DNA from 3 places in the Streptomyces sp. NPDC091682 genome. Region 1 is predicted to be linked to each of the others. Evidence: riboswitches for the same ligand, from Rfam matches in the RefSeq annotation. Region 1 holds a riboswitch; each other region holds the start of a gene.

Region 1 (7,705 bases):
CGACGATGAAAGCCTTCCGGCTTGACGAGCTCGAAGCGGAGCGGGCCGCGAACGACGGCGCCTATCTGCAGTTCCTGCGCGAGCGGAACATGTCGGTCGGGCTGTACGCGCTCGACGCCGGACAGACCGATCCGCAGCTGCCGCACCGCCAGGACGAGGTGTACTTCGTCGTCAGCGGCCGGGCTTCGATCACGGTCGGGGAGGAGACAACGACCGTGGCGCGCGGCAGCGTCGTCTACGTCCCGGCGGGTGTTGCGCACAAGTTCCACCACATCACCGAGGACCTCAAGGTGATGGTGGTGTTCTCACCGCCGGAGGGTTGAGCGGCCCCGCCGGATGAGGGTTGCGGCCCTGATCCCCCTAAGGGGCGGATCAGGGGACTCCGAGGGCTCGCGGGCCCCGATGCGGGGCCCCGGGCTCCTAGCATCGAGAGCAGGAAGTAGCGGGCGCAGCCACGGACGAAGAAGAGGTCGATGACATGGACGGCATCCGAAAGATATTCGCAGGCATGCCCTGGTGGGTTAAGTGGGTCGCGGTTCCGCTGCTGGCCGTCTTCGTCTTCGGCGGCGTGATCACCAGCATCCTGGGCGCGCTGATCGGATTCGTCTTCAAGCTGCTCCTCTTCGTCGGCCTCGTCGGCGGACTGATCTTCGTCGTGAAGAAGTTCAGCGGCGGCGGCTCGAAGGCCTCCTCCGACAAGTGGTAGCCAGGAGCGGCTCGGGCGGACCTGGGATTGAGCCAGGCGAGGGAACATGACGCGCTGAACGGCTCACATCCCCGGAATCGGTGGATAGAGTGGCAATCTATGCCGTTCCCTGGGCACCGAAAGCCGGTACCGCCGCTCCGACCAGCCGCTCTGACCTGCGGCGACGCTAACGAGCCGCCCGAGTACGACCCCCAGGATCCACGGCAGGCGCGGGGGCGGCCCCCGCAGGGCGGGCCTCCCCAAGGGCCCGCTGCCACGCCTGGGGGTGAGCTTTGTCTCCGGTTCACAACGCCGGTGTGCCGACTCTGATCGGTTCGGTGCAGCGCGCGCTGAGGCTGCTCGAAGCGGTGGGGTCCCATAGCGGGGGAGCCCCGGCAAAACAGCTGGCGCGCGAGGCCGGGCTCCCGCTTCCCACCGCGTACCACCTGCTGCGCACACTGACGCACGAGGGCTATCTGCGCAGAGTGCGCGGCGTGTTCGTACTGGGGGAGGCCGCGGAGCGGCTCGCCCGTGGGGGACTCCAGCAGAAACGTCGCGGCATGATCCTCGACTCGCTCGCGCACTTCCGCGACACGGTCGGGGCCCCCGTCTACTTCGCGGTCTACCGCGAGGGCGAGATCGAGGTGGTGGGTGTCTCGGACACTCCGGCCAGCCCGGCCTGCGAGGAGTGGGCCGACTTCCGTGAGACCGGCCATGCGCACGCCATCGGGCAATGCCTGCTCGGGCAACTCGACGAGAAGGCGCGCAAGGACTACTACGACCGCCATCCGGTCGAGGCCATCACCCCCTATACCGTCCGTGATCTCCGGTCCCTGGAAAACCGGATCGGGGCGCTCGGGCGAATGCAACCGGTGGTCGAACGTCAGGAATATGCCCTCGGCACGATCTGCGCAGCCATCCCCATGACGGCCGGCGACACGGTCGCGACGATGGCCATTTCTCTACCCCTCCACCAAGAAGAACGATTGCTCTATGTAGTCAATCGGCTACGGAGTGAAGTAGGCGCGCTGTTGAGCACCCTCTCGTTCTCTATCAGTATCTGAAAACTCACTCCTTGTGATCTGCTACCGCTTCCACCACTCTTGTCAAGTGGGTCCTGGGGGATCATTCCTGGCCACTTCAACTACAGCGGGGTAGTCAATGCGCGAGTCGGTACAGGCAGAGGTCATGATGAGCTTCCTCGTTTCCGAGGAGCTCTCGTTCCGGATTCCGGTGGAACTCCGGTACGACGCACGCGACCCCTACGCAGTCCGCCTGACCTTTCACCTTCCCGGAGATGCGCCCGTGACCTGGGCGTTCGGCCGGGAGCTCCTCCTCGACGGCATCAACAAGCCGTGCGGTGACGGCGATGTGCACATCGCCCCCACCCACCCGGAGGACCTGTCCGACGTCCACATCCGCCTTCAGGTCGGCGGCGACCGGGCCCTGTTCCGTGCCAGCGCGGCGCCGCTCGTCGCGTTCCTCGACCGGACCGACCGGATCGTTCCGCTCGGACAGGAGCGCAATCTGGGCGACTTCGAGGAGAACCTCGACGAGGCCCTCGGCAAGATCCTTGCCGAATCGCAGCAGAACGAACAGAACGCCGGCTGACCGGTCGCTGGTCTGGTCCGAACGGCCGGCCGGCGCCTTGGCCGCTCAGCGCTTGCGCCGCCGGCCCCGGCCGCGGACCGTCCCCGCGGCCGGGGTGCCCGCCGTGGATCCCGGTCGGTCGGCAGAAACCACCAGTGCGGCCAGCGCCGTCGTCACGGGGACCGAGGCCACCAGGCCGATCGATCCCACGAGGGTCCGTACGATTTCTTCCGCCACCAGCTCGCTATTGGCCACCGAACCCATGCTGCTGTTCGCGATCGAGAACAGTAGGAGCAGCGGCAGCGCGGCACCCGCGTAGGCCAGCACCAGGGTGTTGACCACCGACGCGATGTGGTCGCGGCCGATCCTGATGGCCGCCCGGTAGAGCGCGCGCGGCCCCATCGAGGGGTCCGCGTGGTGCAGCTCCCACACCGCCGACGTCTGGGTGACCGTCACGTCGTCGAGTACGCCCAGCGATCCGATGATCACGCCTGCGAGCAGCAAACCGCTCATGTCGATGTCCGGGTACAGCCCGTGGATCAGCCCGGTGTTGTCGTCGGTGTTGCCGCTGAGGAACGCCCAGTCGATGAACCCCGAGCCGAGCAGCCCGATCAGGAGCAGCGAAACCAGGGTGCCGAGGACGGCCACCGAGGTACGGGCGGTCAGTCCGTGGCACATGTAGAGCGCGATCAGCATGATGGCGCTCGCCCCGACCACCGCGACGACCAGCGGATTCGAACCCTGCAGGATGGCCGGGAGGATGAAGAGGGTCAGCACGCCGAAGCTGACCACCAGCGCGATCAGCGCGAACAGCCCGCGCATCCGCCCGACGACGACGACCGCGACGGCGAAGATGCCGGCCAGCAGCGCCATCGGGAGCTTGCGGTTCACGTCGATCACCGAGTACTGCAGGTCACGGGGGGCGTCCGGTGCGTACGCCACCACCACCTCCTGGCCGTCCTCCAACTGCCGCGGCGCGCCCGGCTGGACGACCTCCACGAAGGTGCGGCCCTTGTCCGGGCCGCTGGTGACCTCGACGGTGGCCTTCTTGCACTCACCGGTCGGCGCGGCCTGGGCCCCACTGCCCCCGGGGGCAGTGGGAGTTCCGGTCGTCGGTACCTGCGCGGCGTTCACGGACTTGCAGTCGACCTGTTCGATCGACACGACCACGCCCTGCTGGGTCTGCCGGTCGAATCCCACCCCCGTGCGCTCGTGGCCGGGGGCGCCGCCCGGCCAGAGCACCACCATGCCGACGAAGACGGCCACGGCGAAGGGGATCAGTACGGCCGCGATGACCTTGCGCAGGTGCTTCGAGACGGGGGCCGCCGGGCCGTGGCCATGACTGTGGCCGTGGCCGTGGTTGTGGGGTGGACCCGGGGGTTGCCCGTCCGAGCCACCGCCGGAGTGCCCGTCGGAGTGTCTGTCGGAGTGCCCGTCGGACGGTCCGGGGCCCGCATGCGCGTGGCCGTTGTGGCCATGGGGCTCAGTGTGCTCGATGGGGGGCTGCGGCGAGGGCGTCACCAGCAGATCATCGCAAGAGATGAGGGGGCCCACTGTTCAGCACGCCATGGATGACGCTAGCGTGGGGGCACCTTTGCACAACGCGGGAGCTCGGAGCACCGGGCTGAGAGGACGCTGATCACCGTACGGGCATCACCGATGCGTACGGGAAGAGGCTGCGTCGACCGCCGAACCTGTTACCGGGTAATGCCGGCGTAGGGAGATCAGGTCTCATGACCATTCAGGACGCACGCACGCCTGCCGTCAGCCAGGACGCCGACGGCCAGACCGAGCGCCAGCCCGGCTGGCACAAGGGATACCTGGCGGGCTCCCGCCCCGACCTCCGGGTGCCGGTTCGCCAGGTCCACCTCACCAACGGCAAGGACGTGACGCTCTACGACACGTCCGGTCCGTACACCGACCCGCAGATCGAGACCGACGTCCGCCGCGGCCTCGCGCCACTGCGCGAGAACTGGATTATCAGCCGCGGGGACACCGAGGAGTACGCGGGTCGCCCCGTGCGCCCCGAGGACGACGGCATCAAGCACACCTCGCCGCGCGGCGGCCTCAAGAACCTCGACGCGGTCTTCCCGGGCCGCCCCCGCCAGCCCCGCCGCGGTCGCGGCGGCGCCGCCGTCACGCAGCTCGCGTATGCCCGCCGCGGCGAGATCACCCCGGAGATGGAGTACGTCGCGATCCGCGAGAACGTCTCCCCCGAGGTCGTCCGCGAGGAGATCGCCGCAGGTCGCGCCGTGCTTCCGGCGAACGTGAACCACCCCGAGATCGAGCCGATGATCATCGGCAAGCGGTTCCTGGTGAAGGTCAACGCCAACATCGGCAATTCCGCGGTCACCTCCTCCATTGAGGAGGAGGTCGACAAGATGACCTGGGCGACCAAGTGGGGCGCCGACACGGTCATGGACCTCTCGACCGGCCGCAACATCCACACCACCCGCGAGTGGGTGCTGCGCAACTCGCCCGTTCCGATCGGCACCGTCCCGCTCTACCAGGCGCTGGAGAAGGTCGACGGCCGCGCCGAGGACCTGACCTGGGAGATCTACAAGGACACGGTCATCGAACAGGCCGAGCAGGGCGTCGACTACATGACGGTCCACGCCGGCGTGCTCCTCCCCTACGTGCCGCTGACCGCCCGCCGCAAGACCGGCATCGTCTCGCGCGGTGGCTCGATCATGGCCGCGTGGTGCCTGGCGCACCACAAGGAGAACTTCCTCTACACGAACTTCGAGGAGCTCTGCGAGATCCTCGCGACGTACGACGTCACGTACTCCCTCGGTGACGGCCTGCGCCCCGGTTCGATCGCGGATGCCAACGACGCGGCGCAGTTCGCCGAGCTGAAGACGCTGGGCGAGCTGAACACGATCGCCAAGCGCCACAACGTCCAGACGATGATCGAGGGCCCGGGCCACGTCCCGATGCACAAGATCAAGGAGAACATCGACCTCCAGCAGGAGATCTGCGAGGAGGCGCCGTTCTACACGCTCGGCCCGCTGACCACGGACGTCGCGCCCGCGTACGACCACATCACCTCGGGCATCGGCGCCGCGATGATCGCCTGGTGGGGCACCGCGATGCTCTGCTACGTCACGCCCAAGGAGCACCTGGGCCTGCCCAACCGCGACGACGTCAAGACCGGCGTCATCACGTACAAGATCGCGGCGCACGCCGCGGACCTGGCCAAGGGGCACCCGGGCGCCCAGGAGTGGGACGACGCCCTGTCCGACGCGCGGTTCGAGTTCCGCTGGGAGGACCAGTTCAACCTGGCCCTCGACCCGGACACGGCACGCGAGTTCCACGACGAGACCCTCCCGGCGGAGCCGGCCAAGACCGCGCACTTCTGCTCCATGTGCGGTCCGAAGTTCTGCTCGATGAAGATCTCGCAGGACATCCGCCGTGAGCACGGCGGCGACCTGAAGGCGGAGGAGATCCAGGCGGGCATGGCGGAGAAGTCCGCCGAGTTCGCGGCCTCGGGCAGCCGGGTCTACCTGCCGCTGGCCGACTGACCTGGGCGAACGCGACTGTCCGACGGCGCCGTGGGGGGAGCCGTCGGTCGGTCGGTTCGCTTGATCAGGCTCGTTGAGCGTCCCGCAGCCGTTCCACCTGCCGACTTACCAGCTCAACGGGGAACGCCAGGATTTCCTTGCCCATGCTGAGCTCGGAGAACGTGGCGATGGTGTTTCCCGTGCGTACCACGATCAATTGCTCGTTGCGGTCTGCGGGGTACTCCGGCCCCAAGGGGATGATCTCCCGGAAGGCGACTGCCTCGTCGCCGACCTGCGGCGGTGCCTCCGTCTTCACCGTCGCCTCGAACTTCCCTGCGTAGCCCTCGCCCCGGTATGACCGGCAGGTGGCAAGGGCCTGCTTGAGCTGTGCGAAGAGCTGCTCGGCTTTGCCCTTCTCGTAGGAGGCGAGTGTTGAGCCGCCACCATCGATGCTCGTCTTCCAGTTGAAGGTCTGGAAGACGTGAGCGAATGAACCCGAACCCGAACGGGCGTCGATGAGCGGCTGGCAGGAGGGGTCGGATATGGGCGGGAAGGTGCGCCCGCTGCCTTCCGGCATCGGTTCGCGTACCTCGATGGGTTCGTCGGCCTGCGGGACTTCTCCGTCCTTAAAGGCGAGGGTCTTGAGCTGGGCCATCGTTAGGGGTGTGTCGGCGGCCTTGGTCGGCGGAGTGGCGGACGACACCCCAGCGGCGGCCTTCGGCTCCTGCGCCGGGGCACACCCTGACGTGAGGAGCAGGCCGATGACAGCTGCTACGGCTGAGGCCGCCAGTTGCGTCGTGCGGGCGTGCATGAGTCCCCCCGGTGATGGTGCGGATGAGAGTTCGACGCCGACGCTAGTGGCAGGCGTAGCCCCGGGCCAGGCGTTTCCGATTACTGACCAGGGGGTTTCCTTTACGGATTGAGGCGGGAGAACCAGGCCGATCTGCGGACAGTTCCTTCCCCCGATGAAGATCTCGCAGGACAATTGCCGTGAGCACGGCGGCGACCTGAAGGCGCCGTGGGGGGAGCCGTCGGTCGGTCCCTCATCCAGGGCCCCTGGGCTCGCAGGTGCCGGAGGGGCGGGGGCGGCCCGGTTCGACGGTCTGCGGTCGGTCGCCCTCACAGAGGCACCCCGTGCTCACCGGGCGGTCGTTCCGGTTGCTCCAGCCGACGATCTGGCCGGATCGCGATCGTCAGCGCTTGCGGAGGAGCACGAGGAAGACGAGTGCGGAAGTCGCGGCAGCGGCCGCCCACGGAGTGGGGCCGTCATCCCAAGTGGCGGCGGTCGCTGCCACGGTCAGTGCAGCGTTGAAGCCCGCAAGCCCCAGGACGGCCCCGGCCGTCCGCCCGTCTTCCATCTGAGTCCCCTGCTGTGGTGGTTCACCGCTACGGTCGTAAATGACCATATGGACGAGATGGGGCCCTCTCAAGTGATGAACGGACCATAGTGATGGTTTCCGGACAGTCTGAGGCGGCCTTGCGATATCCGGGGGGCAGGTGACCGGACCGGTGGGGACGATGCACGGTGCACCGGCACCTCACCGGAGTTTCCGGGGGCGCCTCCTTACGGTCGGTGGCCGGTGCGAGGCGCTGGCGCCCCGCGCCGCGATCACTCCGGTTCGTGTTCCGGGCCGCCGAAGTCCGGGCTGGTGAAGTCCGGAGGCGTGTAGCCGGGCCGGGGGCTCTCCGACGGGGATCCCGGGCTGGTGAAGTCGGGCCGGCTGTAACCCAGGTTGGGGATGCGGCCGGCCGCCGGGGTGCGGGGCGTGGGAAAGCCGGGGCCGGCGCTCGGATCGGCCAGTGCGTCCCGCAGGAAGGGCATGATGCCGCGCTCCAGCAGGGCGTGCCGCCAGGCCTCGCGGGCCCGGGCGACCTCGTCGGGTATCGCCTCCGTTTCGTCCGCCGCCACCTCGGTCGCACTGTTGCGGAC
Region 2 (7,705 bases), on a different contig from region 1:
AGGACTACCTCAAGGACGTCACGGCGGGCGCCTTCGCGGCGTTCTACGTGCCCTTCCTGGCCACCTTCGTCGCGATGCTGCTCACCGCCGACGACGGCGCCGAGCGCGTGATCACCTTCCTCCTCCTGACCGTGGTCAGCGATACCGGGGCCTATGCGGTCGGCTGGCGCTTCGGCAAGACCAAGCTCGCGCCGCGCATCAGCCCCGGCAAGACCCGCGAGGGACTGTTCGGTGCGGTGGCCTTCGCGATGGCGGCCGGCGCGCTGTGCATGGAGTTCCTGATCGACGGCGGCTCCTGGTGGCAGGGCCTGCTGCTGGGCCTCGCGGTAGCGGTCAGCGCCACCCTGGGTGACCTGGGCGAGTCGATGATCAAGCGGGACCTGGGCATCAAGGACATGGGCACCCTGCTGCCGGGACACGGCGGCATCATGGACCGGCTGGACTCCCTGCTTCCGACGGCCCCCGTGGTGTGGCTGCTGCTGGCGGCCTTCGTGGGCACCGGCTGACCTGCGAAAAGGCGTCGCAGGACGCCGGGCGGTTACTCTTGGAAGGCGCGCTGCTTCTGCGGCGCGCCTTTCGTCTTACAAGGAGTACCTGCCATGGCCCGCCCCGTTCCGGGAGAGCTCACCTTCGTCGCCCCTCGCGGGGCCAAGAAGCCGCCCCGGCACCTCGCCGACATGACCCCGGCCGAGCGCCGCGAGGCGGTCGCCGCGATCGGTGAGAAGCCGTTCCGGGCCAAGCAGCTCTCCCAGCACTACTTCGCCCGGTACGCGCACGACCCGGCCGAGTGGACCGACATCCCGGCCGGCTCGCGGGAGAAGCTCCAGCAGGAGCTGCTGCCGGACCTGATGAGCGTCATCCGGCACATCTCGTGCGACGACGACACCACCCGCAAGACCCTGTGGAAGCTGCACGACGGAACGCTCGTCGAGTCCGTGCTGATGCGCTACCCCGACCGGGTCACCATGTGCATCTCCTCGCAGGCCGGCTGCGGCATGAACTGCCCGTTCTGCGCCACCGGCCAGGCGGGCCTGGACCGCAACCTGTCCACCGCCGAGATCGTGCACCAGATCGTCGACGGCATGCGCGCGCTGCGCGACGGCGAGGTCCCCGGCGGCCCGGCGCGGCTGTCGAACATCGTCTTCATGGGCATGGGCGAGCCGCTCGCCAACTACAACCGCGTGGTCGGCGCCATCCGCCGGCTCACCGACCCGGAGCCCGACGGCCTGGGCCTGTCGCAGCGCGGCATCACCGTCTCCACCGTCGGCCTGGTCCCGGCCATGCTGCGCTTCGCCGACGAGGGCTTCAAGTGCCGCCTCGCCGTCTCGCTGCACGCGCCCGACGACGAGCTGCGCGACACCCTCGTCCCCGTGAACACCCGCTGGAACGTCCGCGAGGTGCTCGGCGCGGCCTGGGAGTACGCCGAGAAGTCCGGCCGCCGGATCTCGATCGAGTACGCCCTGATCCGCGACATCAACGACCAGGCCTGGCGCGGTGACCTCCTGGGCAAGCTGCTCAAGGGCAAGCGCGTGCACGTCAACCTCATCCCGCTCAACCCGACGCCGGGCTCCAAGTGGACCGCCTCGCGGCCCGAGGACGAGAGGGCCTTCGTGGAGGCCATCGCCCGGCACGGCGTGCCGGTGACCGTACGGGACACCCGGGGTCAGGAGATCGACGGTGCGTGCGGCCAGCTGGCCGCCTCGGAGCGCTAAATTCCGCTTCTGTTCGATGTGATTCGGCCACGGGGTACCCTGTGGCCGAACCAATTTCATATTCCGACAGGGGAGCGCCACAGCGCTGAGAGTGCGGTATCCGTCATCCGCAGACCCTCTGAACCTCGCCCCGGTCATTCGGGGTAGGAAGTTCGGTCACCACTCTTGCTGTTGCGCCCTGCCCGGCGTCCGCTCCTACAGAGCGCCGGGCAGGGCCGCGTCTCTTCCTGGACATCCCAGGAGGAATTCACCAATGAGCACCACGAAGAAGATGGCGGGCGTCGCACTCGCGGCCGCGCTGGGCGTCACCACGCTCAGCGCCTGCGGCGGCGGCGACACCAAGGACAAGCCCGCGGGCGCGAGCGACGCCCCGAAGTCCAAGACCGTCACGCTCGTCTCCCACGACTCCTTCAACGTGACCGACACGGTCCTCAAGGAGTTCGAGCAGCAGAGCGGCTACACGGTCAAGGTGCTGAAGTCCGGGGACGCGGGCACCGCGCTGAACCAGGAGATCCTGACCAAGGGCTCACCGCGCGGTGACGTGTTCTTCGGCGTGGACAACACCCTCCTCTCGCGCGCCCTCGACAACGGCATCTTCACGCCGTACGAGGCCAAGGGCCTGGCCGAGGTGAAGCCCGAGTACGTGCTCGACAAGGAGCACCGGGTCACCCCGATCGACTCCGGTGACATCTGCGTCAACTACGACAAGGCGTACTTCGCCGAGAAGAAGATCGCCCCGCCGCAGACGCTGGACGACCTGATCAAGCCGGAGTACAAGAACCTGCTGGTCACCGAGAACGCCGCGACCTCCTCGCCCGGTCTCGGTTTCCTCCTCGCCTCCGTCGGCAAGTACGGCGAGGACGGCTGGAAGGACTACTGGAGCAAGCTGAAGGCCAACGGCGTCGAGGTCGTCGACGGCTGGGAGCAGGCCTACAACGAGCGCTTCTCCGGATCCGCGGGCGGCAAGAAGGCCAAGGGCGACCGCCCGCTGGTCGTCTCTTACGCCTCCAGCCCGCCGGTCGAGGTCCTGTACGGCGAGCCCCAGCCGGCCGAGGCCCCCACGGGCGTCTCCACCGGCACCTGCTTCCGCCAGATCGAGTTCGCGGGCCTGCTCAAGGGCGCCAAGAACGAGGAGGGCGGCAAGGCCCTCGTGGACTTCCTGGTCAGCAAGAAGTTCCAGGAGGACATGCCGCTCCAGATGTTCGTGAACCCCGTGACGAAGGACGCCGTCCTGCCGGAGCTGTTCACCAAGCACGGCGTGGTCGTCGAGAAGCCGGAGAACGTTGCCCCGGAGACCATCGCCAAGAACCGTGAGCAGTGGGTCAAGGCATGGACCGCGCTCGTCGTGAAGTAAGCGGTACCAAGGAGCCGGGCGCGGCGTCGGGGGATGCCGCGCCCGGCTCCGGCCCCCGCGAGGGGGCGCGGGCGACCGTCGTGCGGCTCGCCCTGATGGCCGTCCCCCTCGCCTTCTTCGGGCTGTTCTTCGCCTACCCCGTCACCGCGATCGTCGGGCGCGGCCTGAAGACCGACGAAGGGTGGCAGTTCGGCCGGTTCGCGGAGGTGCTGGCCCGGCCCGACATCGCCGACGTGCTCTGGTTCACCACCTGGCAGGCGTTCGCCTCCACCCTGCTCACCCTGCTGATCGCGCTCCCCGCCGCGTACGTCTTCGCGCGCTTCGAGTTCCCGGGCAAGCAGCTGCTGCGCGCCGTGGTGACCGTTCCCTTCGTGCTGCCGACCGTGGTGGTGGGCACCGCGTTCCTCGCGCTGCTGGGGCGGGGCGGACTGTTGGACGAACTGGTGGGCGTCCGGCTCGACACCACCGTCTGGGCGATCCTGCTCGCGCACGTCTTCTTCAACTACGCCGTTGTCGTCCGCACGGTCGGCGGGCTGTGGGCCCAACTGGACCCGCGCCAGGAAGAGGCCGCCCGGGTGCTGGGCGCCGGGCGGTTCGCCGCCTGGCGGCGGGTGACGCTGCCCGCGCTCGCCCCGGCGGTGGCCGCCGCCGCACTGATGGTGTTCCTGTTCACCTTCAGCTCCTTCGGCGTCGTACTGATCCTCGGCGGGCCCGCGTACTCCACCCTCGAGGTGGAGGTCTACCGGCAGACCGCGCAGCTCCTGGACCTGCCGACGGCGGCCGTCCTGACGATGGTGCAGTTCGCCGCCATCGGCGCGATCCTCGCCGTGCACGCCTGGACCGTGCGCAAGCGCGAGACCGCGCTGCGGTTGGTCGATCCGGGCCGCACCACGCACCGGCCGCGCGGCTGGGCGCAGCGCTCGCTGCTGGGCGGGGTGCTGCTGACCGTCGCGCTGCTGATCGCGGCGCCGCTGGGCGTGCTGGTCGAGCGGTCCTTCGACACCCCCGGCGGCTACGGACTCGGCTACTACCGGGCCCTGCAGGACGCGGGCGCCGGTGGCGGGACCTTCCTGGTGGCGCCCCTGGAGGCGATCTGGAACTCCCTGCAGTACGCGCTCGCCGCCACCGCGATCGCCCTGGTCATCGGCGGACTCGCGGCCGCGGCGCTGACCCGGCGCGGGGGTCGTTTCGTACGCGGCTTCGACGCGCTGCTCATGCTCCCGCTCGGGGTGTCCGCCGTGACCGTGGGCTTCGGCTTCCTGATCACCCTGGACGAGCCGCCGCTGGATCTGCGGACCTCGTGGATCCTGGTGCCGCTCGCGCAGGCCCTGGTGGGCGTGCCCTTCGTCGTACGGACCATGCTGCCGGTGCTGCGCGCGGTGGACGGGCGGCTGCGGGAGGCCGCCGCGGTGCTCGGCGCGTCGCCGCTGCGGGCCTGGCGGGAGGTGGACCTTCCGTTGGTGCGGCGGGCGCTGCTGATCGCGGCCGGGTTCGCCTTCGCGGTGTCCCTGGGGGAGTTCGGTGCGACCGTGTTCATCGCGCGGGCGGACCGGCCGACGCTGCCGGTGGCCGTGGCGCGGCTGCTGGGGCGGGCCGGAGAGCTGAACTACGGCCAGGCGATGGCCCTGAGCACGATTCTGATGCTGGTGTGCGCGGTGTCCCTGCTGCTGCTGGAGCGACTGCGGCCCGACAAGACCTCCGGAGAGTTCTGATGACACTGCTTCAGCTGGAGGGGGTGTCGGTCCGCTTCGGCGAGCGCGCGGCCCCGTACGCCCTGGACGGCGTGGACCTCGCGGTCGCCGAGCACGAGGTCGTGTGCGTGCTGGGGCCGAGCGGAAGCGGCAAGTCCACGCTGCTGCGGGTCGTCGCCGGACTCCAGCAGGTTTCCGCAGGCCGGGTGTTGCTGGGTGGGGCCGACCAGGCCGACGTCCCCGTGCACCGGCGGGGCGTGGGCCTGATGTTCCAGGACCACCAGCTCTTCCCGCACCGCGACGTCGGCGCGAACGTCTCCTTCGGACTGCGGATGCGGGGAGCCGGGCGGGCCTCGTCCACGGACCGGGTAGCGCAACTGCTGGAACTGGTCGGGCTCCCCGGGGCCCAGGGTCGGGCGGTGGCCTCCCTGTCGGGCGGCGAGCAGCAGCGGGTGGCGCTGGCCCGGGCGCTGGCACCGTCGCCGCGGCTGCTGATGCTCGACGAACCGCTGGGGCAGCTCGACCGGGGGCTGCGGGAGCGGCTCGTGGTGGAGCTGCGGGGGCTGTTCTCCCGGCTGGGCACGACCGTGCTGGCCGTCACGCACGACCAGGGCGAGGCCTTCGCCCTGGCCGACCGGGTGGTGGTGATGCGGGACGGCCGGATCGAACAGGCCGGGACACCGCTGGAGGTCTGGCAGCGGCCCGCGTCGGAGTTCGTGGCACGGTTCCTCGGCTTCGAGAACGTGGTGCCGGCCGTGGTCTCGGGCACGTGGGCCGCCACCGCGTGGGGCAAGGTCCCGGTACCGGCCGGATCCCCTGAGGGGGAGCAGCGGCTGCTGATCCGCCCGGCCGGCGTGGTGCTCTGCGCGGCGGGCCTGCGGTGCGAGGTGGCCTCCCGCACCTTCCGCGGCACGCACGTCGCGCTGGTGCTGCGGCCCGAGACGGGACCGTTGTTGGAGGCCGAGTGCGGACTGGCGGGGGCGCCGGCCGTGGGGGACCGGGTCGAGGCGACGTTCACCCCCGCCGAGGTGGTCGTACTGCCTGAAGGAGCCGTGCCGTAGTGCGTGCATCGAGTCGCGGTCATCGGCAGGTCCTGGCCTACCGCGAGCCGAACCGCCGACGCGCGGCCCAACGACCAGAATTTCCGGCCGTGTGTATTAGGATCCGCCGCTAGCATCACTCGATCGACCATTGCTCCCCCAAGCGATAGGAAGCCTGATGATCGGCGTGCTCGTTACTTTTGCGCAGACCGAAAAGTTCGATCGTTCGGCTCTCTCAAAGATTGCCGGCGAACTCCGAGGGCCGTTCGAGGGAATGGCCGGTCTCCGCTTCAAGAGCTTCATGGTCGACGAAGACAGCGGTTGGGCAAGGAACTTCTACGTGTGGGATGACGAGGAGAAAGCTCGTGCATTCTTTACGGAGGAGATCGTCGGCAAGGTGACGGAGATTTACGGCGTCCCGCCCAAGGTTGAATACTTCGATGTCGTGGGGTTCGTCGACAACTCTGGTACCTGACCCTCAAAGGGGCTCCCGCGCCAACCTTTGCCGTCCGGGCCGATCGGGGTCACCCGGGCATGCCGTGGAAACTCCTTCGCCCCCTCCGGCAGAACCGGAGGGGGCGAACGGGCGTCGGGCGTCGCCCTGGATGGAAGACCTCACCCGGGCCGGATGATGATCGTGACGGGACAGCCCTTAGGGGCGGATGCCGTCACAGGCGATCGGAAGGTGGCGCGGGCCGCGCAGGACCGAATTCTGGCGGTACGGGGGCGGGTCCTCCAGCAGCCGCGGGTTCTCCAGTCGGCGGGCCAGTTCGCTCAGGGCCAGCTGGGCCTCCTGCCGGGCCAACGGCGCCCCGAAGCAGCTGTGGATGCCGCTGCCGAGGCCGAGGTGCTGGATGTCCTCGCGGTCGGGGTCGAAGCGGTCCGGGTTCTCGAAACGCTTCGGGTCCCGGTTTCCGGAGGCCAGCATCAGCCACACGGACGCGCCCTTGGGGATGGTGACCCCGGCGACCTCGATGTCGGAGAGGGTGGTGCGCTGGGGCAGCAACTGTACGGGCGGCTCGTAGCGCAGCAGCTCCTCGACGATCGGGATCGCCAGGTCGGGGTCGTTGCGCAGCCGCTGCAGGACCTCCGGGTGGCGCAGCAGCGTCAGCATCCCGTTGGTGATGAGGTTGACCGTCGTCTCGTGACCCGCGATCAGCAGCAGCGCGGAGGTGCTGAGCGCCTCCATCGTGGTCATCGCGCCGTCCGGGCCGTCCGCCGTCGCCAGCTGGGACAGCATGTCGTCGCCCGGCTTCTTGCGGCGCTCCTCGATCAGCCCGGCCAGGTACATGCCCAGCTCCATGCGGGCGTCCATCGCGCCCTGGCCGCGCTTCGTGGGGTCCGCGTCCGGGTCGGGGTCCAGGCTGGCGGCCAGGGCCTCCGCCCACACGTGGAAGCGGGGCTCGTCCTCGCGGGGGATGCCGAGCAGCCGGCAGATGACGGAGACCGGGAAGGGGTACGCGAACTGGTCGACGAGATCGATCCGGTCCAGCTGTCCGGTCTCCACGATGCCGTCGATCAGCCCGGAGACGAGGGTGCCGAGTTCGTCGCGCATGTCGTGCACCCGGCGGGGTGCGTGCGGCGGACCGAACGGCCGGTTCGTCATCCGCCGCAGCCGGTCGTGGTCGGGCGGGTCGAGCTTGAGGAACGACGGCGGCAGGGTCGTGCCCTCCTCGTCGGACTGCTCGCCCAGCAGGTCGTCCCCGGTCGCCTTCAGGTTCTTGGCGTCGGAGCTGATCCGCGGGTCGTGCAGGAGGCTGTGGATCTCGTAGTACGTGCTGACGACGTACGGGCCGTCCCCGTCGTGGGAGACCGGGGTCTTGCGGAGTTCCTCGTACAGGGGGTAGGGATTCGCGCGGTTCGCGTAGTCGATGATCTCCCGCAGCAGGGCTTGTGTCATGACGGGTC
Region 3 (7,705 bases), on a different contig from region 1:
CCAGGTAGGAGACGGTGCCGAGGACGGAACCGGTGGTGTTGGTCACGGAGTCGACCGACCGGACCAGCCCGAAGTCCGCGACCTTCACCCGGCCGTCATCTCCGATGAGCACGTTCTCGGGCTTCATGTCGCGGTGGACGAAGCCGGCCCGGTGCGCGGCGCCGAGGGCGGCGAGGACCGGTTCGAGGATGTCGAGGGCGGCCCGGGGCTGGAGCGCGCCGCGTTCGCGGAGCACGTCGCGCAGGGTGCAGCCGGAGACGTACTCCATGGCCAGGTACACGTACGGCCCGTCCGTGCCCTGGTCGAAGACGGCGACCACGTTCGGGTGCGAGAGCCGGGCGACGGACTTCGCCTCGCGGATGAACCGGTCGACGAAGGCGGCGTCGGCGGCGAGGGTCGGGTGCATCACCTTCAGGGCGAGCACGCGGTCCAGGCGGGTGTCGACGGCCCGGTAGACCGTGGCCATGCCGCCGGCCGCGATGCGGGCGTCGATGCGGTAGCGGCCGTCGAGCACGCGCCCGACGAGGGGGTCATCCAGGGTCGTATCCACCCGCCGATTCTACGAGCCGCCGAGCGGGCGCCGGCCGGCGGCGGCCGCCTTGCAGCGCGGCTGTGACGCTGGGCGGGGTTGTGAGCGGGGTTGCGATGCGGGGCGGGGGTATCGGTGGGCGGGGTCGGGTGGGCGGGGCGGCACCCGCTCACCGCGAAGCCCCCGCCCCCGCCCCGCCCCCGCCCCGCCGCTTCAGAACGCCGGGCGTTCCGGGTCCAGGGTGGCGCGGCCCTCCGTGGGGGAGGAGGCTTCGGCGAAGCGGCGTTGGGGGATGCGGCCCGCGCGGAAGGCGAGCCGGCCCGCCGAGACGGCGTCGCGCATGGCCGACGCCATGAGGACCGGTTCCTGTGCCCGGGTCACCGCCGAGGCGAGCATGACCGCTGCGCAGCCCAGTTCCATCGCCAGGGCCGCGTCGGAGGCCGTGCCCGCGCCCGCGTCCAAGATGACCGGGACCGATGCGCGTTCCGTGATCAGCTCGAAGTTGTGCGGGTTGCGGATGCCCATGCCGGACCCGATGGGAGACCCGAGCGGCATGATCGCCGCGCAGCCCACGTCCTCCAGCTTCCGCGCGAGCACCGGGTCGTCGTTGGTGTACGGGAGGACCGTGAAGCCCTCGTCCACCAGGATCTCGGCGGCGTCCAGCAGCTCGACGCCCTCGGGCAGGAGGGTCCGTTCGTCCGCGACCACCTCCAGCTTGATCCAGTCCGTGCCGAGCGCTTCCCGGGCCAGCCGGGCCGTGAGGACGGCCTCGCCCGCGGTGAAGCAGCCCGCCGTGTTGGGGAGGACCGAGATGCCGAGCTTGGTCAGCACGGACAGGACGGAGCCCTGGACCGTGGGGTCCAGCCGGCGCATCGCGACCGTGGTGAGTTCGGTGCCGGACGCGACGAGGGCGCGTTCCAGCACGTCCAGGCTGGGGGCCCCGCCCGTGCCCATGATCAGGCGGGAGGTGAAGGTCCGGCCGCCCAGGGTGAAGAGGTCGTCCGCCACGTCGGTCAGCCCCCCTGTACCGCGGTCAGGATCTCGACCCGGTCGCCGTCGCCCACGACGGTGGCCGGCCACTGTCCGCGCGGGACCACGGTCTCGTTGAGCGCGGCGGCGACGCCGGAGGGCGCGGCGGTCAGGGTGGCGACCACCGTGTCGAGGGTGGCGCCGGCCGCGACCTCGCGCGGCTCGCCGTTGACGGAGATGGTCATGCGTACGACTCCTGACGTGCGGCGGAGAACCGGCGGGGGGTGAAGGGGCGCGCGATCTCAGGCAGTTCGCCGGTGGCCAGCAGTTCGGCGAGGACCTCGCCGGTGAGCGGGGTCAGCAGCACCCCGTTGCGGTAGTGCCCGGTGGCCAGGTGCAGGCCGGGCAGCTCGGTCGGGCCGAGCAGCGGGGCGTTGTCGGGGGATCCGGGGCGCAGCCCCGCCCGGGTCTCGGTGAGCGGGAGTTCGGTGATGCCGGGGACCAGTTCGTGGGCGTCGCGCAGGAGTTCGTAGACCCCGCCCGCGGTGACGGTGGTGTCCCAGCCGAGTTCCTCGCTGGTGGCACCGATGACGAGCTCGCCGTTCTCGCGCGGCACCAGGTAGACGTGGCTGCCGCGGACGACGGCCCGTACGGTCCGCGACAGGAACGGCGCGTACGCCGCCGGCACCGTGAGCCTCAGGACCTGTCCCTTGACCGGCCGTACGGGGGCCACGACCTCCGTCGGTACGCCCGCCAGCCGGCCGGTGAACGAGCCGGCGGCGAGGACCACCTGGTCGGCGAGCAGTTCCGTGCCGTCGTCGAGGAGGGCACCGGTCGCCCGGTCGGTGGTGGTGAGGAGCCGTTCCGCGCCGGCCCGGTGGAGGGTCACGCCGGCGCGTTCGCAGGCGGCCAGCAGGGCGGCCGCGAGCCGGCGGGGGTCGACCTGGTGGTCGCCGTCGACGCGCAGGCCGCCGCGTACGCCCGGGGCGAGCATGGGCTCCAGGCGGCGGCACTCGCGGCCGGTGAGCCACTCGGACTCCAGGCCGCAGCGGCGCTGCAGGGCGTGCAGTTCGCGCAGGTGGAGGCGGTCGTCGGCGTCGAGGGCGACGGCGAGGGTGCCACAGGCGCGGTAGCCGATGTCCATGCCGCCGCTGGCTTCGGCGAGCTCGGCGGCGAACTGCGGATAGCGCGCGGCGGAGGCGAGGCCGAGCCCCAGCAGGGCTTCCTCGCCGTAGTGCAGTTCGGTGACGGGGGCGAGCATGCCGGCCGCGACCTGGGCGGCGCCGCCGCCGGGTGCGGGGTCGACGAGTACGGTGCGCAGTCCGCGCGCGGCGGCCCGCCAGGCGGTGACCAGGCCGATGATTCCGCCCCCGATGACGAGGACGTCGGATCCCTTCCGAGGTGTTCGGGATGCGTGCATGGGCGTCCAGCCCCTCCCTTCGCCGGCATGATCCGGATCAGGTTCGTACGGTCGGAGGCCGGCCAGCCTCCCTCTCAGCCCGGTGCGCCGGACTCCCGCGATAGGTACGGTGGCCAGACTAACCCGGCGGTGGATGGCGAGTAAGGCGGCACCTATTCCTGACGGAGCGTCAGATGATTAGGGTGGCGGCGTGAGCGAGCAGACGGAACAGAATCAGCGCGGCGTCGTGATCGTCGGCGCCGGAATGGCCGGGGTGCAGACCGCCGTGGCCCTGCGCGAACAGGGCTTCACCGGCCCCGTGACCCTGCTGGGAGCCGAACCCCACCAGCCCTACGACCGGCCCCCGCTGTCCAAGGCGGTCCTCCTCGGCAAGGCCGAGGACTCCGCCTTCGACGTGGACTTCGAGGGCCTCGACATCGACCTCAGGCTCGGCGTCGAGGTCACCGGACTGCGCGCCGCCGTCCACGAGCTGGACACCGGGGCGGGACCGGTCCCCTACGGGATCCTCGTCCTGGCGACCGGCGCGCAGCCGCTCACCCTTCCCGGGACCGAAGGCGTCCCGGGCGTCCACCTGCTGCGCACCCTGGACGACGCGGCCCGGCTGCGCCCGGTGCTGGCCGCCTCGCCCCGGGCCGTGGTCGTCGGGGCGGGCTGGATCGGCGCCGAGTTCGCCACGGCCGCCCGGGAGGCGGGCTGCGAGGTCACCGTGGTCGAGGCGGCGGACCGGGTGCTGGCGGGGGCGCTGCCCGCCGAAGTCACCGAGCCGATGGCGCGCTGGTACCGGGAGGCGGGCGCGGAGCTGATCACCGGGGCGAAGGTCGCCGGGATCGAGGAGGGGCGGGTCCTGCTGGCGGACGGGCGGATCCTGCCCGCCGGCGCGGTGGTGGTGGGCATCGGCGCCCGCCCCGCCACCGGATGGCTGGCCGGGACCGGCGTGGACCTCGGCCCCGACGGCTCGGTCACCGCCGACGCGTACCTGCGGACCTCGCTGCCCGGGGTGTACGCGGTCGGCGACTGCGCCTCCTTCCCGTCCGGGCGGTACGGGACGCGGCTGCTCGTACACCACTGGGACAACGCGCTCCAGGGGCCGAAGGCGGTCGCGGCGAACATCCTGGCCGGGGAGCCGGCCCAGGTCTACGACCCGGTGCCGTACTTCTGGTCGGAGCAGTTCGGACGCTTCGTGCAGTACGCCGGACACCACGGCGGGGCCGACTCCCTGCTCCTGCGCGGGGACCCGGCCGGACCCGCCTGGTCGGTGTGCTGGCTGCGCGACGGGGCGCTGGTCGCCGTCCTGGCCGTGGGTCGTCCGCGCGACCTGGCGCAGGGCCGCCGCCTGATCGAGGCGGCGGTCCCGCTGGACCCCGCCAAGGTCTCCGACCCCGGCACCCCGCTGAAATCGGCCACGGCCTGACGGGCGGGGTGCGGGGGGTGCGGGTGCCGCCGCGCGGAGCCCGTCCCCGCCCCGCCCCTTCTCCGCTTCCCGGGCTCCGCCCGGACCCGGTCCTCAATCGCCGGACGGGCTGAAATGCGGCCCCGCCGGCGTTCGGGGCGCGGGGTCCGGAGCGGAGCCCCGGCACGGACCGCGACCCGGACGGGGCTGCTCAGGTACCGGCGGCCGAGTCGAGATGGCAGGCTTGTCTCCGTGACCGAGATTGACGCAAAGATCGATGCCCTTGTCCCCTCATGGCTGTACCTCCCCGACATCGCGGAGATGCTGAACATCGAGGTGACCCGGGTCCGCCAGATGGTCAAGGAAGGGCAGCTCATCGCCGTCCGCCGCGGCGAGAACCGCTCCTTGCAGGTTCCGGCCCCCTTCATCGACGGCGACAAGGTCGTCAAGGGCCTGGTCGGCCTGCTGACCGTGCTGCGCGACGACCGTTTCACCGAGGAGGAGATCCTGGAATGGCTCTTCACCGAGGATCCGACCCTGCCCGGCACCCCCGTGCAGGCGCTGAGCGAGAATCGCGGCACGGAGGTGAAGCGCCGCGCTCAGGCGCTCGCCCTCTGACCTGATCGCCTTCGCTTCACAGCGGTGTGCGGGCCCACGGCCGCGGCCCGGCCCGTACACCGCCTCCACCACGGGGGGTACACCCATGCAGCTGTCCGACGCCCGGCTCTACCTCTGCACGGACGCCCGCAAGCGCCAGGGTGACCTCCCCGAGTTCCTCGACGCCGTCCTGTCCTCGGGCGTGGACATCGTCCAGCTCCGCGACAAGGGCATGGAGGCGGGGGAGGAACTCGAACACCTCCAGGTCTTCGCCGAAGCCGCCCGCCGTCACGGCAAGCTGCTCGCCGTGAACGACCGCGCCGACGTCGCCCACGCCATCGGCTCCGACGTCCTGCACCTCGGGCAGGGCGACATCCCCGTCCCCGCGGCCCGCGCCGTCCTCGGCGAGAAGGTGCTGATCGGCCGGTCCTGCCACGCCGAGGGCGAGGTCGACGCGGCCGTCGCCGAAGCCGGCGTGGACTACTTCTGCACCGGCCCCTGCTGGCCCACCCCCACCAAGCCCGGCCGCCACGCCCCGGGCCTGGACCTGGTCCGCTACGCGGCCTCCCTGGAGCAGGACCGCCCCTGGTTCGCCATCGGCGGCATCGACGCCACGAACCTGGACGAGGTGCTGGACGCCGGCGCCACCCGCATCGTGGTCGTCCGCGCCCTCACCGAGGCCACCGACCCCGGTGCGGCCGCTGCGGAGCTCGCCAAGCGGGTCCGGGCCCGCCTCGGCTGAGTCCGGCCCGCCCGGACCACGGGCGGTCGCGTTACCCCGTACGGACGCTTTCCGGCCGGAGCCAGACCCTCAAGTGTCCAAAAACGTGTCCAAAACGTGGACAAGGCTTCGGTGTCCGCCGGGCCGCGTCTAACCTGCCCCCATGGCCTCTGGTACCGCTTCCACCTGGTCGGATCGCGCACACACGGTCCGCGACCTCCTCGCATCCGGGCGCTCGTACTCCTTCGAGTTCTGGGCCCCGAAGACGGAGAAGGGCGAACGCAACCTCTGGAACGCCCTGCGCCGGGTCGAAGCGGTATCCCCCAGCTTCGTTTCCGTGACCTACGGAGCCGGTGGCTCCACCCGCGGTGGCACCGTCAAGGCCACTCAGGAGATCGCCGCGGACACCACCCTCACCCCGGTCGCGCACCTGACCGCCGTGGACCACTCGGTCGCCGAGCTGCGCCACGTCATCGGCCAGTTCGCCGACGCCGGGATCCGCAACATGCTCGCCCTGCGCGGCGACCCGCCGGGCGACCCGATGGCCGAGTGGGTGGCCCACCCGGAGGGCGTGCACTACGCGGCCGACCTGGTGCGGCTGCTCAAGGAGTCCGGGGACTTCTGCGTCGGTGTCGCGGCCTTCCCCGAGATGCACCCCCGCTCGACGGACTGGGACACGGACATCCGGCACTTCGTGGACAAGTGCCGCGCGGGCGCCGACTACGCGATCACCCAAATGTTCTTCGATCCGGAGAATTATCTGCGCCTGCGCGACAGCGCCGAGAAGGCGGGCTGCGACACCCCGATCATCCCCGAGGTCATGCCTGTTGTGGGCATCAAGCAGCTCGACCGACTGCCCCAGCTCAGCACCGCGGTCTTCCCCGCGGACGTGAAAGAGCGCATGCTCGCCGTCAAGGACGACCCGGCCGCTGTACGCTCCATTGGCATCGAGTTCGCCACGGAGTTCTGCGCGCGACTGCTGTCCGAGGGTGTCCCGGGACTGCACTTCATCACGCTCAACAACTCCACGGCGACTCTCGAAATCTACGAGAACCTGGGCCTGCACCAGCGGGCCTGAGCGGCCGTCCCCGTTCCCGCGCCGGCGGCCGTACCGAGAGGGGCCACGCATGGGAATGACGGTCCTCTACATCGCGTTCGGATTCGTCGCGCTGTGGCTGCTTGCCGAGGTCCTGATGCAGTACAAGGCCCGGCTCCGCTGGCGCCTGCTCGCCTTCGCCGGCTTCCTCGGCGTGGTCGCCGGGGTCATACTGCCGTCGGTGCCGGTGATCGGCGCCGGCGCATTGGCGTTCGCCGTGGGCCAGACCCTGGTGACGCTGTCCTTCCGCAAGGGCTTCGTCGCCGGCTGGGCGCTGCGCCGCGGCGGGCGGCCCGAACGGCAGCCCGAACGGCAGCCCGCCGGACGCCGCCGGGCCGCGGGCACCAAGCAGGAACCGGCCCTCAGGGTCTCCGCGCTGCAGTACGAGGACGCCGACGGGGCCGGTGCCCGGGACGGAGCCGCGGAGGAGCGGTCGTTCCGGGACGCGCCCCCGGCGGTCTACAGCCCGGAGCCGGTGCCCGAGGAATCCGGGTCCTACGGGATACAGAGTCTCGCGCCGGAGGTCGACCAGACGGCGGCCTTCGCCTCGCCGTTCACCACGGCCGAGCAGGACGCCCACCAGTACGCGGCGTACTACGACCAGCAGAACCAGGGCGGCTACGACTACTCGGGCGGCTACCCGACGGGCGACCAGCAGCAGGTCTACGCCGCCTACTCGGACCCGTACATCGGCATCGGCGGCGGCATGGCCCCGCCCCAGCCGTACGACTACACCCCGTACGCCGACTACGGGCAGCAGCAGTACTCCACGGACACCCCGCCCGGCGGGGTCTGGGTCCCGCAGCAACGGTCCACCGACGGGGCCGGCCAGGCGTACCCGACGGAGGGCCAGGGCGAGCCGCCGCAGCAGTACCCGTACCCGCAGCAGGGCGGGTACGAGCAGTACCGCTACTGACGGCTCACTGGGAGCCGCGGAACTCCGCGCCCTTCACGATCAGTCCGGCCACCAGGGCCCCGGTCAT

Evidence for each region. Region 1 has a riboswitch for thiamine pyrophosphate ahead of thiC (phosphomethylpyrimidine synthase ThiC). Riboswitches for the same ligand answer to the same signal wherever they lie in the genome.
Region 2: it holds a riboswitch for thiamine pyrophosphate, as region 1 does, so the genes downstream of both, ACIQK6_RS17000 (thiamine ABC transporter substrate-binding protein) here and thiC (phosphomethylpyrimidine synthase ThiC) in region 1, are expected to answer to the same signal.
Region 3: it holds a riboswitch for thiamine pyrophosphate, as region 1 does, so the genes downstream of both, thiO (glycine oxidase ThiO) here and thiC (phosphomethylpyrimidine synthase ThiC) in region 1, are expected to answer to the same signal.

The regions. Positions count from the first base shown of each region.
Region 1 covers NZ_JBIVTH010000004.1:179,525-187,229, reverse strand. Annotated here, with positions in the region: gene ACIQK6_RS11495 (cupin domain-containing protein) at 6-323, shown strand; gene ACIQK6_RS11490 (DUF5326 family protein) at 479-706, shown strand; gene ACIQK6_RS11485 (helix-turn-helix domain-containing protein) at 1,003-1,749, shown strand; gene ACIQK6_RS11480 (SsgA family sporulation/cell division regulator) at 1,847-2,296, shown strand; gene ACIQK6_RS11475 (YibE/F family protein) at 2,342-3,796, opposite strand; TPP riboswitch at 3,869-4,014, shown strand; gene thiC (phosphomethylpyrimidine synthase ThiC) at 4,009-5,796, shown strand; gene ACIQK6_RS11465 (hypothetical protein) at 5,861-6,430, opposite strand; gene ACIQK6_RS11460 (hypothetical protein) at 7,385-7,705, opposite strand, start outside.
Region 2 covers NZ_JBIVTH010000006.1:362,746-370,450, forward strand. Annotated here, with positions in the region: gene ACIQK6_RS16990 (phosphatidate cytidylyltransferase) at 1-506, shown strand, start outside; gene rlmN (23S rRNA (adenine(2503)-C(2))-methyltransferase RlmN) at 600-1,712, shown strand; TPP riboswitch at 1,771-1,880, shown strand; gene ACIQK6_RS17000 (thiamine ABC transporter substrate-binding protein) at 1,966-3,066, shown strand; gene ACIQK6_RS17005 (iron ABC transporter permease) at 3,162-4,778, shown strand; gene ACIQK6_RS17010 (ABC transporter ATP-binding protein) at 4,778-5,818, shown strand; gene ACIQK6_RS17015 (hypothetical protein) at 5,976-6,272, shown strand; gene ACIQK6_RS17020 (cytochrome P450) at 6,450-7,697, opposite strand.
Region 3 covers NZ_JBIVTH010000005.1:327,382-335,086, reverse strand. Annotated here, with positions in the region: gene pknB (Stk1 family PASTA domain-containing Ser/Thr kinase) at 1-550, opposite strand, end outside; gene ACIQK6_RS14630 (thiazole synthase) at 743-1,537, opposite strand; gene thiS (sulfur carrier protein ThiS) at 1,543-1,743, opposite strand; gene thiO (glycine oxidase ThiO) at 1,740-2,918, opposite strand; TPP riboswitch at 2,916-3,027, opposite strand; gene ACIQK6_RS14615 (NAD(P)/FAD-dependent oxidoreductase) at 3,109-4,329, shown strand; gene ACIQK6_RS14610 (Rv2175c family DNA-binding protein) at 4,561-4,926, shown strand; gene thiE (thiamine phosphate synthase) at 5,012-5,647, shown strand; gene metF (methylenetetrahydrofolate reductase [NAD(P)H]) at 5,790-6,704, shown strand; gene ACIQK6_RS14595 (hypothetical protein) at 6,754-7,638, shown strand; gene ACIQK6_RS14590 (phytoene desaturase family protein) at 7,643-7,705, opposite strand, start outside.